3 regions of the Ruegeria sp. BA2 genome follow, and region 3 is predicted to be linked to each of the others. Evidence: riboswitches for the same ligand, from Rfam matches in the RefSeq annotation. Region 3 holds a riboswitch; each other region holds the start of a gene.
What was found. A riboswitch is a leader RNA that binds a small molecule or an ion and turns the genes downstream of it on or off. The one in region 3 is predicted to bind cobalamin.
Positions count from the first base shown of each region.

Region 1: another riboswitch for cobalamin. It lies ahead of ACR0NN_RS10040 (energy-coupling factor ABC transporter permease); the one in region 3 lies ahead of ACR0NN_RS04390 (DUF1636 domain-containing protein).
Region 2: another riboswitch for cobalamin. It lies ahead of ACR0NN_RS15585 (hypothetical protein); the one in region 3 lies ahead of ACR0NN_RS04390 (DUF1636 domain-containing protein).

Region 1 is NZ_JBQFVE010000004.1:11,900-16,969, forward strand. It holds gene ilvD (dihydroxy-acid dehydratase) at 1-1,667, opposite strand, end outside; gene ACR0NN_RS10030 (XRE family transcriptional regulator) at 1,772-2,320, shown strand; gene ACR0NN_RS10035 (CBU_0592 family membrane protein) at 2,323-2,592, shown strand; gene ACR0NN_RS10040 (energy-coupling factor ABC transporter permease) at 2,608-3,285, opposite strand; cobalamin riboswitch at 3,340-3,551, opposite strand; gene sseA (3-mercaptopyruvate sulfurtransferase) at 3,693-4,547, shown strand; gene ACR0NN_RS10050 (amino acid aminotransferase) at 4,547-5,070, shown strand, end outside.
Region 2 is NZ_JBQFVE010000007.1:52,470-57,539, reverse strand. It holds gene recR (recombination mediator RecR) at 1-135, opposite strand, end outside; gene ACR0NN_RS15605 (YbaB/EbfC family nucleoid-associated protein) at 200-544, opposite strand; gene ACR0NN_RS15600 (hypothetical protein) at 555-842, opposite strand; gene ACR0NN_RS15595 (DNA polymerase III subunit gamma/tau) at 929-2,686, opposite strand; gene ACR0NN_RS15590 (phosphatase domain-containing protein) at 2,857-3,360, shown strand; gene ACR0NN_RS15585 (hypothetical protein) at 3,364-3,867, opposite strand; cobalamin riboswitch at 3,856-4,075, opposite strand; gene ACR0NN_RS15580 (serine aminopeptidase domain-containing protein) at 4,197-5,054, shown strand.
Region 3 is NZ_JBQFVE010000001.1:877,051-882,120, reverse strand. It holds gene cobN (cobaltochelatase subunit CobN) at 1-417, opposite strand, end outside; gene cobW (cobalamin biosynthesis protein CobW) at 423-1,478, opposite strand; gene ACR0NN_RS04390 (DUF1636 domain-containing protein) at 1,475-1,855, opposite strand; cobalamin riboswitch at 1,941-2,143, opposite strand; gene ACR0NN_RS04385 (NAD(P)-dependent oxidoreductase) at 2,279-3,235, shown strand; gene ACR0NN_RS04380 (hypothetical protein) at 3,570-4,499, shown strand; gene ACR0NN_RS04375 (glycosyltransferase family 2 protein) at 4,546-5,070, shown strand, end outside.

The DNA.
Region 1 (5,070 bases), on a different contig from region 3:
GTCCGATTGGGGATGTCGATTTCGATCGTGTCACCAGTATTCACCAATCCGATCTCACCGCCTTCGGCCGCTTCAGGCGAGACGTGACCGATCGACAGACCCGATGTGCCGCCCGAGAACCGTCCGTCGGTTAGCAGGGCGCAGGCTTTACCCAGACCTTTGGATTTCAGGTAAGACGTCGGGTATAGCATTTCTTGCATACCCGGGCCTCCGCGAGGTCCCTCATAACGGATCACCACCACATCGCCTTCTTTCACTTTGCCCGTCAGGATGTCATTCACCGCCTGATCCTGGCTTTCGCAAACATAGGCCGAGCCGGTGAATTTCAGGATATTCTCATCAACCCCGGCAGTTTTCACGATACAGCCATCGCGCGCGATGTTGCCAAACAGAACAGCTAGACCGCCATCTTGGCTAAATGCGTGCTCTTTCGAGCGGATCACGCCGCCTTCGCGGTCTGTGTCCAGCTCTTTGTAGCGGTTCGACTGGCTGAATGCTTGCGTCGTCCGGACACCACCGGGGGCGGCTTTGAACAGATCCTGCGCCTGCGGGTTGTTGGCGACCTTGATGTCCCAATTAGCAATCGCTTCGCCCATCGTGGCCGAATGCACGGTCGAGCAGTGGTTATGCAACAGGCCCGCGCGGCTGAGTTCACCGAGGATTGAGAAGATGCCGCCAGCGCGGTGCACGTCTTCCATATGCACATTTTCAGTGTTCGGCGCGACCTTGCAGAGGCAGGGCACCTGTCGGCTCAGGCGGTCCATGTCGGACATGGTGAAATGCACTTCACCTTCGTGCGCGATGGCCAGCAAGTGAAGCACCGTATTGGTCGATCCACCCATTGCGATATCCAGGCTCATGGCATTCTCGAACGCGTCGAACGTGGCGATTTCACGCGGCAGGAAGCCTTTCTCGTCCAGATCATAGTGGCGCTTGGTGATCTCGACGATGCGGCGACCGGCTTCCAGGAACAGCTCTTTGCGGTCGGCATGTGTGGCCAGGGTCGAGCCATTACCCGGCAGCGCCAGACCCAGTGCTTCGGCAAGACAGTTCATCGAGTTCGCAGTGAACATGCCCGAGCATGACCCACAGGTCGGGCAGGCGTTTTCTTCGATGTGCTGAACTTGCTCATCGGTGAAGCGGTCATCCGCTGCAGCAACCATCGCATCCACAAGGTCAATCTTCTTGGCGTCCAGATCGGCGATGTCGATCTTGCCCGCTTCCATCGGTCCGCCCGAGACAAAGATCGCAGGGATGTTCAGACGCATGGCGGCCATAAGCATACCCGGCGTGATCTTGTCGCAATTCGAGATACAGACCATCGCATCAGCACAATGCGCATTGACCATGTATTCGACCGAATCCGCAATGACCTCGCGCGAGGGCAGGGAATACAGCATCCCATCATGGCCCATCGCGATGCCGTCATCCACGGCGATCGTGTTGAACTCTTTGGCAACACCACCCGCTTTCTCGACCTCGCGCGCGACCATCTGGCCAAGGTCCTTCAGGTGGACGTGACCGGGCACAAATTGGGTAAATGAATTCACGATGGCGATGATCGGTTTGCCAAAATCATCATCACCCATTCCGGTGGCGCGCCACAGGCCACGGGCACCGGCCATGTTACGGCCATGGGTGGATGTTCTGGATCGGTACAATGGCATGATGCTGTTTCCCTATTGCCCAAGCTGAGATATTGGGTGTGTACGTTATAGCGCACGTAGCATATGTACGTTATAACGCACAAGACAAATCGCAAGGCACGGCTATGGAATCGGACGAAGTAACGCTGAAATTAAGGGATGTGCGCGCGGCTTCGGGGTTAAGCCTGTCGAAAGTCGCCGAAATGACCGGGGTCAGCAAAGCGATGCTAGGTCAGATCGAGCGCGGAGAATCAAGCCCGACGATTGCGACGCTCTGGAAGATTGCCAAGGGGTTTCAAATGCCGCTCAGCGCGTTGATCGGCACTGCTGCGGGGCGTGACCCGTCTGCCGAGGTGTTTCAGACGGTGACATTTCCCGGCAGTATCTCGGTCAAGATTGTGTTTCCGTTTGATCCGGCTCTTGGGGCAGAGACCTTTCACGTCACCCTGAAACCGGATCAAAGCCATAGCTCTCCGGCCCATGCTCCTGGTGTCACCGAAGAGGTCTTTGTTTTGAACGGCCCCCTTGAAGTCCAGCGGGATGGAGAGTGGGTGACGTTGCAAAATGGACAGGGCTTGCGCTTTGCCGCTGATCTGCCGCATGGCTACCGCGCGGGCCCCGAGGGGGCTGTGTTTCTGAACATGCACCACTATGGGCAACAGGCGGCGGGTTAATCATGACAACATTTCTGAACTCATTGACCATAGCTGATGCAATTGGCTCGTTTGGAGCCTTAATGGTCGTTGCAGCCTATTTTGCGACCCAGATGCGTCTAACGAACTCGGAAGATCTGGCTTTTCCTGTGGTGAACCTGATCGGATCGGTTCTGATCGTGTTTTCGCTGATGCATAACTTCAATCTGGCATCCATGCTGATCGAAGGGTTTTGGATCATCATCAGTGTGATTGGCATCATTCAGCATTTCAGGTTGCGCCGCACAGGATAACGCGGCGCAGGATGTTTAAGCCGCGCTGTGAAGGCGCGGGGTAAACAGGCCGAGCTTGTCCAAACCTTTCATGGACTTGGCTGCCGCAAGCACGGCGAGATCAGCCAGAGGTTCGATCAAGACAACCAGCATGTATGCGCCGCCAAAGCTGACAACGGCGGTCATGTTTTCAGCACCGAATCCTTGACCGTAGAACGCCCAGAATGCCACCCAAAGGACAACGCCACCCTGATAGGCGGTCGAAAGCGCCAGAGCCTGTGAATATTTGAGGTCAACATAAGCTGTATTCGGCGCAATGATGCGGCTTGCCAATGCCTGCAAGGCAAACAACGGCACCAGCAATGTCGTCATGTTCATTCCGAACTGAGGCAGATCGAATGGTGCAAGGAAGAAACCTTGAACAAACAGGCCCAGGATCAGCCCGATCGCGGCCGGAGCGGCCCCGAACAAAAGAAACAGCGTCGAGCCCAGAATAAAGTGAACTTCTGACACTCCAACAGGGAAATGAGGCAGAACTTCGAAGAAAGCAAACACAAGGCCGGTTGTCAGGGCGGACCGCGCGGCTAGGCTTGCGATACCGCTGTTCTTAACGCTCTCCCATGCCAGCTTTAGACTATAGACCCCTGCGCCAGCTGCGGTTGCGTAGCTCAGGACAAGTTTGGCGCCGTGTACGACGCCCGGTTCGATATGCATAGTTTGTTCTCCTTACCGTCACACCCGACGGCAGAAACGTGTTGAAATTGGGCAAGGCCCGGTTTGTGCATGGCAGGTCTCCTGACTCGCGGATTAGGATCGATCCCGGCCTTCCCAACCGATCCTGTCGGTCAGTGGCCTTGATGGGGCGATACTCCGCTTACAGTTGCGGGGGCAGTTCCGGAATTGGCAGTGAATGTCGCACCGGATTCCCTTTTCATCCCGCCGGGAACAACCCTTTGGGAACCATACCGCGCAGATTTCTACCGCAGAATGCTCGGTGTCAAGCACGCCGTGCGTTTGATCGCAAAAAATCGTTGCCTGCCAGCACTCTGACCTGCGGCGTGACTTGAACGTAGCGCCAAGCCCCTATAGGGACAAACCAAGCTCGCTTAGGGGAGGTATTGATGCAGGACGATCCTAAAACCCTCGTTTCCACCGAATGGTTGGTCGCACATCTCAAGGATCCCGATCTTCGGATACTGGATGGGTCGTGGTACCTGCCGCAGCAAAAGCGCGATGCCAAGGCCGAGTATGACGCAGGCCATATCCCAGGTGCGCGGTTCTTTGACATCGACGAGATTTCTGACCACCGGTCAGAGCTGCCGCACATGGCACCTCCGGTCGAGAAATTCATGTCTCGTCTGCGCGCAATGGGCGTCGGAGATGGCCATCAGGTTGTTGTTTACGATGGTGCCGGTCTGATGTCGGCCGCGCGGGTGTGGTGGCTATTCCGGCTTATGGGACAGGAAAATATTGCCGTGCTGGACGGCGGTCTGCCAAAATGGCAAGCCGAAGGTCATGAGATCGAGGACTTGCCCCCGGTGATCCGCGACCGCCACATGACCGTGCGTGTACAGAATCGTCTTGTTCGGAACGTCACGCAGGTCTCGTCTGCTGCGAAATTGGCGGATCACGAGATCATTGATGCGCGCTCGGCCGCGCGCTTTGCCGGGACCGAGGCTGAACCGCGCGAGGGTTTACGCTCGGGCCATATTCCCGGTTCGCGCAACGTGCCATTTGGTCTGCTGATGAACAAGAATGGCACCATGAAATCGCCCGAGGAATGCCGCGCGATATTTGAAAACGCCGGCGTCGATCTGTCGAAGCCTGCAATCACATCTTGTGGGTCTGGCGTGACCGCTGCGATCCTCAGCCTTGCGTTGGAACGCATGGGCAAGAAAGACCACGCGCTTTATGACGGCTCATGGGCGGAATGGGGTGCATTCCCGACCCTTCCTGTCGCAACCGGAGAGAACTGATGTTCGAGAACCTCAAACCGCAGCCAGCAGACAAGATTCTGGCGCTGATGCAGATGTATCGCGACGACCCGCGTGATCAGAAGATCGATCTGGGCGTTGGTGTCTACAAGAATGTCGAGGGCATCACCCCGGTCATGCGTGCCGTAAAAGCGGCTGAAAAGCGCATTTTGGAAGAGCAGGAAACCAAGGCCTATACCGGCTTAGCGGGCGATCCGGCCTATGCTGATGCGATGATCGGTCTGATCTTGGGTGCATCGGTGCCGCGCGCCAATATCGCCGCTGTGGCAACTCCGGGGGGCACTGGCGCCTGCCGCCAAGCGTTTGAGATGATCCGCATGGCCAACCCCTCGGCACGCGTATTTGTGTCGAACCCGACATGGCCGAACCATTTGTCGATCCTGAATTATCTGGGGATCGAAACCGTCCAATACCGGTATTTCGACAGCGAAACCCGAGGTGTCGACTTCGACGGCATGATCGAAGACCTGAAATCTGCCAAGGCAGGCGATGTGGTTCTGCTACA
Region 2 (5,070 bases), on a different contig from region 3:
ATCCGACAAGGGTGTCAGCAGCAATGCGCGTTTGCGGATCAGGTGTAGCACCGCGCGGCGGGCCGAACGAGGGCCAAGGCCGGGCAGTTTGGCCATCAGATCGATCAGGTTGTCGATATCGCTGTTCGAACTCACGGCGTTTGCTCCTGCAAATGGGCCGGGCTGGGATGCCCGGCCTTTATGTCGTCAGGAGTGTTTATCAGAACGGCAGCTTGATGTCTGCGGGCAGGCCGATGCTTTCGGTCAGCTTTGCTATCTCGGCCTGAGACCGCTCGGCCGCTTTGGTCTGCGCGTCCTTGATGGCTGCGAGGATGAGGTCTTCGACAACTTCTTTATCGTCGCCGTTGAAGATCGAGGGGTCGATATCCAGACCTTTCAACTCACCCTTTGCAGTCGCTGTTGCCTTGACCAGCCCGGCGCCGGATTCGCCGACAACCATGATGGTGTTCAGTTCTTCCTGCATGTCGGTCATCTTGGTCTGCAAATCCTGCGCGGATTTCATCATCTTGGCCATATCGCCCAGACCGCCGAGTCCTTTGAGCATTGTTGTTCTCCTAGTTGCGGAGGCGCCGCGCGCCGTGAATGAGTGTGGCACATATTGCAATTGCGAGCCCGACGAACAAGAGGGGAGATCCAATACAGCCTTCGCCGATGGCTTCCCATCGAACATCGTCAAGAATAGGTCCATAATAATTTGCTACAGCAACAACAGCGGCGAGTAGCCAAAGCGGAGCAAGCGCCCACTGAAGGGCACGCAGCTTCAACGCAAATGTAATGATGCTGAGCCCTAGCAAAACCATTGATGGGGGATTAAGCGACAAGGCAATAAGTTCGTCGAACATCGACGCTGGCCCGGAGGTGCGATCCCAGAATGGCCTTTCCTTATCGCAAACCTCAGCCATCGCACTTGAAGCTATGAATGTGAGGATCAATCCTCCTCGAACGGGTCCCATTCGTCTTCAACCTCAGGCAGGGCCTCGGTCTCGACTTTGGCTGCGCGTTGTTCGGGGGTTTCGATGTTCTTGATCCGGGCTTTCGGAAAATGGCTTAGAACGGCTTGCACCAGCGGGTGCATTTCGGCCTCGGCCTTAAGCTCAAGCGCGGCCGCTTCGCGAAGCTCGGCAATCGTTGGTGCGTCGCCGTCGGAAACAATCGAAACGGCCCAGCGGTTGCCCGTCCAGCGCTGCAGTGACGCGCCCAGCCGTTGAGACAGATCGGTTGGGGCATTGTCTGTGGGCGTAAATTCAATCCTGCCCGGCTGGTACGAGACCAAACGCACACTGTTTTCCACCTCAACCAAGAGTTTCACGTCCCGGTTTGCGCGGATTAGCTCAACCACATGTTCAAATGTCGGGTATCTCGCCAGCGCCGCCTGCACGTCCTGAGCCAGAGCAGCGGTTGGCCCGCCTGCCGTCCCGCTTGCAGCTGATGCATAGGTTGGTCGGGACGACGCCTGAGGGGCCGCGCCTGCCGGACCGGGCGCGCTGATCCCATTGCCCGGACCAACACCGGGAGGCGGCGGTGCATCCTGCAAGCGTTTGATCAGCTCTTCCGGGCTGGGCAGATCAGCGACATGGGTCAGTCGGATCACGGCCATTTCTGCAGCCATCATCGCGTTTGGCGCGGCTGAGACCTCTTCCAGAGCCTTTAACAGCATCTGCCACATGCGGGTCAGAACGCGCATTGGCAGGGCTTCGGCCATTTGCTGACCCCGGGCGCGTTCGTCCGGGGATACGGTAGGGTCCTCAGCGGCATCCGGGGTGATTTTGACGACCGAGACCCAATGGGTGATCTCAGCCAGATCGCGCAGGACCGCCAATGGGTCTGCCCCTTCTGCATATTGCCCGCTAAGCTCGGTCAACGCCCCTGCAGCATCACCACGCAGGATCATATCCATCAAGTCCAGAACCCGGCCCCGGTCGGCCAGACCCAACATGGCGCGTACCTGATCGGCGCTGGTTTCACCCGCCCCGTGACTGATCGCTTGATCCAGCAGTGACGTTGCATCCCGCGCAGACCCTTCGGCCGCGCGGGTGATTAGAGCCAGCGCGTCGTCGGCGATCTGAGCTTTTTCCGACTCCGCGATCTTGCGCAACAGGCCGATCATATCTTCGGGCTCGATCCGGCGCAGGTCGAAGCGCTGACAGCGTGACAGGACCGTCACCGGCACCTTGCGGATCTCGGTGGTCGCGAAGATGAACTTCACATGCTCAGGCGGTTCCTCAAGCGTCTTGAGCAGCGCGTTGAAAGCGCTGGTCGAGAGCATGTGAACCTCGTCGATGATGTAGATCTTGTAGCGGGCCGAGGCGGCGCGGTAGCGGACGCTGTCGATGATCTCGCGAATATCATTCACGCCGGTCCGGCTGGCAGCGTCCATCTCCATAACATCGACATGGCGGCCTTCCATGATGGCCACGCAGTGTTCGCATTGGCCGCAAGGCTCGGTTGTCGGGTTGCCATTTCCGTCCGGACCGATGCAATTCATACCCTTGGCGATGATCCGGGCAGTGGTGGTCTTACCGGTGCCTCGAATACCGGTCATGATGAAGGCTTGCGCGATCCGGTCCGCCTCGAACGCGTTTTTGAGGGTGCGCACCATGGCGTCCTGACCGACCAGATCGGCGAAGGTTTCAGGGCGATATTTGCGGGCAAGAACCTGGTAGGCGGGGCTGGGCGTTTCGGTCATGTCTGCTCTGTCGGATTCGTGTTCCGACGCAGCGTAGAGGCCCCCGCCGCCCGCGTCCACAGCAAGCCGAGGCGATTTTCATTTTGGATTGTCGGCGGACCCGGTTAATATCGTGCGGTCTAAGACCAGCAAAAAAGATTTTCTGATCCACGTTTCGGGGGGAGCGTAGAATGTCTGAATTGGTTATCCATGCACTCCAGGTTGGTGGCGGATCACTTGCGCTAACCTCAATGCCCGGACGGGGCGGAGATTATATCGGCGATTTGGATGCTGTGGCCGGATGGAAACCGGGTCTGATCCTGTCAATGGCGACTGAGGTCGAGATGATCCTTGATGGCGCTCGGGATTTTGGCTCGGATGTTCGTGATCGCGCTTGTCGCTGGGTTCACTTGCCGGTCGAGGATTACGGTATTCCCACTCAGGACGTAAGTGAACGATGGGAACAGGCCAGTAAATCGGCCCGCCACGCACTGTCTGGCGGCGGGCGTGTATTGGTTCATTGCAAGGGCGGATGCGGCCGGTCGGGTATGGCTGTACTGCGCATAATGGTCGAGTGTGGAGAGCACCCTGATACAGCACTGAAAAGGCTTCGTGCGTTGCGTCCATGTGCCGTTGAAACGGACGCGCAGATGCGCTGGGCGACTGCGCCAGCCAGCGTATTGGCGGGCGATTAGCGCTCAGGCCGATGGGCGGAATTCCTCTGGCGCGCGGGTCCCGTTCGTGAGGGCAATCGCCTCAAGCATTGCGCATGGTGGGTGCGACATGAGGCTGGCAGGAACAGAGCCGATGTCACTGCCAAAAAGCAAATCAGCATAGTCATCAAGACATTTGATTGAGGTGTCTGCATCCGCGTCGCAGAATACCCGAATTTCGTCTGGACAAGCGCGAAAACGCGCCGTGCACCCGCCCGCGCAATGTGCCAGATCACAGCTTCCTTCGATTTCGAATCCTGCCGTTGTTGTTGGACCGACTTTTGCCATTGAAGCCGCCAGTGCCCGCGCCATTTGTGCCAGGGCAGGGCAGTTTTTACCGGTCCGTTGGCAAATTGTTGCCGAGAATTCGTGCGTGTTGGTCTTCCAGATCATTATGCGCCCTCCGCGCTGGTCGGGGCGACGGTCAGGAGGGACGGCAATTATGCAGTCTGGCCCTGCCCGGACACCCCGCCCGAGTTTCAGTTTCATTTGATGGCAGGTCTCCTGACTTGCGGGTCATTGCTTTGCCGACCTTCCCAGCCTTCATGGCCAGTGGCATTTCGACATCGCTCACCGCTTACAGTTGCGGGGGCAGTCTCGGCCTTGGTTCATTCCGGTTATTCCGGTCAGAACCGCACCGTGTTCCCTTTTCATCCCGGCCCAAATAGGCGCGAGAACCATCACGTCATCGCTAGCGGCTGTGCTAGGCCCGAGTCAAGAAGATTGCATCCGGCACATGACGCACGGTCCAGCTACGTCAACCTTGACTAGTGCGGCTCATGCTGAACTGATCAGTTCAGATGATTTCAGAGGGCATCATGTTGGACACTCAGCGGGCAATTGCGACCGAAGATATCGAGTTTGAGTCCGGTCCGGCAATGCTATCGGCTCGGCTTTACTGCCCGATGGCCGAGCCTGAAACGGCTGTTGTCATCAACAGCGCGACCGGAGTGCCCAGAGAGTATTATCAACACTTCGCCCGATGGCTTGCGGAAGAGCGCGCCATGGCGTGCCTGACGTATGATTATCGGGATTTCGGAAACTCGCTATCGGGATCGCAGAAGCGATCGGATGTTACCATGGCCGATTGGGCGTTGATAGACATTCCCGCTGCCCGGGCTGAGATGCGGCGCAGGTTTCCTCGGGCAAAGCTTTGGAGCATCGGTCATTCATTGGGCGGAATGTTTGGCCCGCTCCAATCCGATATCGAACAGGTCGACAGGATGATCTGTGTATGTTCTGGTCTGGTGACGTTCAAGGATCATCCCTGGCCATATAGCGCGTTGGCGGCGCTGTTCTGGTACGGGCACGCACCCTTGGCGGTCAAGGCACTTGGGTATCTTCCGGGAAAGGCTGTGGGTTTTGGCCCGAACCTGCCGGCACAGGTTTACTGGCAATGGCGCAAGTGGTGCACCGCGCCTCAGAGCTATGTGCCAGAAATCGGAACGTCTCTGCCCGCAAACCGTTGGGCAGAACACGGAAAGCAGGTTGATCTGTTTGCCTTTGAGGATGATCAGGTCGTGCCGCCCAAAGCGGTCTGGCGGCTTGCTGACCTGTACGGGACTGATGCGCAGCGGCATCTGCTCTCACCAAGTGAATTTGGACTGTCTCAGGTTGGTCATATCGGCGCTTTCGCACGGCGCAATGCAGCGGTCTGGCCCCGGCTAATCGCCTGAATGTACTGGGCACCGG
Region 3 (5,070 bases):
ACGCAGGGTTGAGACGGGCATGGTGGAATATTCATCCAGTCGCGTATCTTCGCGCCCATCTGCGGGTAGAACGGCAAGCGCTATCCCTTTGGCCTGCGCCAGTGCCAGAACCTGCTGCAAACCATAGGACCAATAGGGAACCCCGCCGATCAAACGGATAAGGATGCCCTTGGCACCCTCTAATGTCTGTTCGACATAGGTGTCGACTGAAAGGGGATGTTTTAGAGCCGTCAGATTGGCAAGCCGCATCGTCGGCATCCGCCCTTCAGGGCCGCCGCCGCGATGCCAGCCCGCCGCGAAAGCGCCAAGGTCGCTGTCGGAAAATGACAGCACGACCAGATCTGCCGGGCTCTGGCCCAGATCGGTCGGGGTCTCGGTTTCCTCGAGCCCGTGGCTTTCGCGGAAGACGACGTGCATGGGTCTTACTCGGCAGCCTCGGTTACACCCACGAGGATATCGCGGATTTCGGCCTCTTTGATGTCATCATGCTCGGCGATGACCACGAGGCGCGAGCGGCGTGCTTCGCCGGGTTCCCACGGGCGGTCATATTGCTGACGCACGCGTGCGCCAACTGCCTGAACCAGCAAGCGCATCGGCTTGCCCTGAACCGCAGCATAGCCCTTGACACGCAGGATATTCAGTTCCTTGGCCAGACGTTCAATTTTCGCGACCAGATCAAGCGGGTCGGATTGTTCCGGCAGTTCGACGATGATGCTTTCGAAATCATCATGCTCGTGATCATGGTGGCCATCATGATGGCTGGGACGCGCCTCCATGTCATCTTCGGCCGCCGCTTCCAGGCCTAATACCACACGCACGTCGACGACACCCTCGGCGACCTCGACAACAGGCAGGGGGCGGGGCGCTTCGGCGGCGATGATTTCCTTGGCTTTGGCCACACCTTCGGGCCCAGCCAGATCCGGCTTGGTTAGCAGGATGATATCGGCGCAGGAAATCTGATCCTCGAACACCTCGGATAGGGGTGTTTCATGGTCAATCGAGTCATCGGCCATGCGCTGGGCGTCCACCGCCTCGACATTCGGGGCAAAGCGACCTGCGGCTACGGCTTCTGCGTCTGCCAGAGCAATTACGCCATCGACGGTGATTTTCGAGCGGATGTCAGGCCAGTCAAATGCTTTCAGCAGCGGCTTGGGCAGGGCGAGGCCGGAAGTTTCGATCAGGATATGCTCGGGGCGTGGCTCCAGCGCCATCAGAGCTTCGATGGTCGGGATAAAGTCATCGGCCACGGTGCAGCAAATGCAGCCGTTCGCAAGCTCCATTATGTTCTCGGCCGGGCAATCCGGGATGGCGCAGGATTTCAGGATGTCGCCGTCAACGCCAACATCGCCAAACTCGTTGACCACAACAGCCAAGCGCTTGCCCTGCGGGTTTTGCATCAGATGGCGCACCAGTGTGGTTTTACCCGAGCCCAAAAAGCCGGTGATTACGGTGACGGGGAGTTTTTCGAGGTTACTCATTTCAGGGCTCCAATCGGGGGTATGCGGGCAGCACAATTTTTGCGGAAATGTTCGGGACGCTCACGCCATTTGACGAGGCCATCCTCGGTCGCGAGATACTTGGTGGCGCCTTCGACGATCGCGTCGACATGGTCGGTTTCGTTCAGATGCTCATACACAAAGGTCCAGCGATCCGGCCCCCCCCGCAAAACGATCGAGCAGCCTTCATCGCAATTCGACAGGCACTCCACGGCTTTCAACGTGATGCCTTCGGGCAGATCCGCCTGTTCAAGTGCTTTGTGCAGCAATGTACCAGGGCGCTGTTCATCGTCTTCGACAGGTAGCCCGCGACGGCAGGTGGTGCAAACCAGCAGTTCGACCGGTGTGGTCTCGGTCATGTCTCTCATCCCCCCAAATCCTCTTCGTGGGGGACGGGGTTTCATGCGGGCCGATTAAAGCCGCACACCGGAACACCCCGTCCGGTTTCAACTTCGGGCGTTGGCAGGTCTCCCGGCTTGCGGATGTCAGAGGAGGCCTCTGTCGGATGTCCCGCCTTCCCGGCATTTGCCAGTGGCTTGGGCACCCTCTCCGGTCACGGTCGCGGGGGCGGCTGCGTTTGACGGTGATTCCGCTGACGCATTCCCTTTTCATCTGCTTGCGCAGACACCAACGGATGGGACATGCGGCACTGATGTACTGCTTGTCAAGCGAGTCGCGATATTCCGTGATATCGCAGGTAAAAAGCGACCTGTCTGGGTCGCTGGGCGGCATGATCTGTTTGCAGTGTCGTGGTGGCATGGTTGCAAGACGCGTACAGGAGGATGCAGCGCATGAAAGTTGGGTTTATCGGGCTAGGGAATGTTGGAGGCAAGCTCTCGGGTTCACTGCTGCGCAATGGAATCGATCTGACCGTGCATGATCTGAATCCAGAGCTGGTGTCTGCATTTGTCGCCAAAGGGGCCAAAGCTGCCGAAAGTCCGGCGCAGCTGATGCGTGATTGCGATGCGGTCATCACCTGCTTGCCTTCGCCTGCCGCTTCGGACGCGGTGATGCAGGAGATGTTGCCAGAAGTCGTCCCCGGCAAAATCTGGATGGAGATGTCCACCACCGACGAAGCCGAAGTTAAACGCCTTGGCGCAATGGTCATTGAACGAGGCGGCGCAGCGGTGGATTGCCCGGTTTCAGGCGGGTGCCACCGTGCCGCGACAGGTAACATCTCGATCTTCGCTGGCTGCGATCGCGAGACGTTCGAGCGCATCCTGCCATTCCTGACTACTATGGGGCGGCGCATTCTGCATACTGGTGAGCTGGGCTCGGCCTCGGTTCTGAAAGTGATGACAAACTTCCTCGCCACCGCCAACCTGATCACCTGCGCCGAGGCTTTGGTGACCGCCAAGGCCGCCGGAATGGACCTTGGAACCACATACGAGGCGATCAAAATCTCATCGGGCACTTCGTTTGTGCATGAGACCGAAAGCCAAGTCATTCTGAATGGTTCGCGGGATATCTCATTCACCATGGATTTGGTGAAAAAGGATATCGGATTGTTTCAAGAAGTAGCGGACCGAGCAGGTGTGCCGCTGGAAATGAATCCGCTGATGATCAAGATATTCGAGGATGGCATCGCGCGATATGGTGAGAGAGAGCTGTCTCCGAATATCATCAGACGGCTGGAAGACGCGACCGGGCTCGAGATCCAGGCGCCAGGATTTCCAACAGAGATGCTGGATGATGAGCCAGAAGAGCCGGGCTACGAGGTGGTCCCGCAAAATCGGTGAAACTACAGCGAAGCTTAGTGCAGGAGTCATCCTCACAGACGGTATATTCATTCCGCGTAACGGAATGCGTACCATCACATTGAAAGGCCGATGTGATGTGGTAAGCTATGCAATCGCAAGAATTATTTGTATCATTCAGTCTCAATTCCTGAATTCAGGAGTCGGCTTTTTCTAAGGGATTACTGGGCTTGGAATCACATCGATCTGATTTGATGTCGAAGGTTTTCAAAATCTGCGCATTGTCCAAGCGCCGCAATTTTACGGCCATACAATCAATAAACTTGGATCGCTCTTGGCCAAACCGTACCGCAGATGTCGAATTCGGCCATAAGTCATGAAGGTGATCTTTGCATATCGTATCGGCCAGAAAACTATGGGCGGCAAGGCGATGCGTGTCGATCAACTGGCTGCCATGGCCAAAGCGCATTTGTCGGAGCGCTATGAATTTGAAGTCGCATTAGCGCCCAAGGCCTCTAGAGCACATGCATGTCAGCGCTTTTTAGAGTCTTGTAGCGGTGCGATTGTGATTTTTCACAAAAGTGCTGCATCAAATCTCGGACCAGAATTCAGGGCATCATTGAGAAAGCTTGCTGCAGGTATCTGTGTCGATCATCTGGATGTCGTGGCCGGTGCACTTGAACCCGGCTTTGTAGATGTCCATATCGCCGCCTCTTACGAGAGTGAGCGTTCCCTTAGCCAGGGCCTTTCGGCGCTTGATCCAACTCCAGGCGTTCAAGTGCGCCATCTGCGACATCATGCTGATCCTCGGTTGAAATCGGGGTCAGCACCCAAAGGCGAGTTCAGACTAGGCTATTTCGGACTGCCGAATAATGCCGTTCTGCCACCCGAAATATCAGAGCAAGCGATCATTCCTGGTTATGATGGTAAAGGGGATGTGAATGCATTCATCGCTCGACTGTCAGAAGCAAATTTCCACATTTGCACGCGGGATCCAAGTCAGAAACTTACTCGCGGAATTCTCTCTGCTAAGCCATTTACCAAAGGCTTCAATGCATCAGTCGTTGGAGCAAATGTGCTCGTCAATCGGCAGGTTCATGATGCGGAATATTATCTCGGGGCAGATTACCCGTATTTCGTAGACGGCACCGACTGCACAGCGATCAGCGACAGTGTGGCACGCGCAAAGGCGGAATTCGGAGGACAGCGTTGGGGACTTGCACAGGCTCGGATGACGGATGTGGCTCGTCAAATTGCCCCAACAGAAGTTACCACTGAGTTGGACAAAATTCTAAGGCTATTCTAAACAGATCGACAAGAGTCCGATAACGGCACAGGCAAGAGTATTACTTATGACGAATGAGACCTTTCTCATCGTGACCACGATGAAAAACGAAGGGCCTTTCATGATCGATTGGGTGGCTTACAACCGCGCAATCGGTTTTGACGATATTCTGATCTACACGAATGATTGTGCGGACGGCACCGACACGATAGCTGACCGGATGCAGACGCTAGGTTGGGCGCATCACGAGCGGAACAAGGTCGGTCCTCGGGCTGCGCCTCAGGGTCGTGCGTTTTCACGCGCTCTGAGCCATCCAAGCTACCATTCGTCAGATTGGATCATGAGCTTGGATGTTGACGAATACATCAACATCCGTTTGCCCGAGGGTAACATCCGCAGCTTTGTAGAAACCAGCGGAGAGGCAGACGCGATTTCGATCTGCTGGCGAATGTTCGGCAATGCAGGGTTGAATGATTTTGTAGATCAGCCTGTGCCCGAGATGTTTTTCGGCGCAGCCCCGGAAGAGTCATATCCCCATCATCGGGCGAAAGGCTTCAAAACGCTGTTCCGGAACAATGGCAAATTCAGCCGT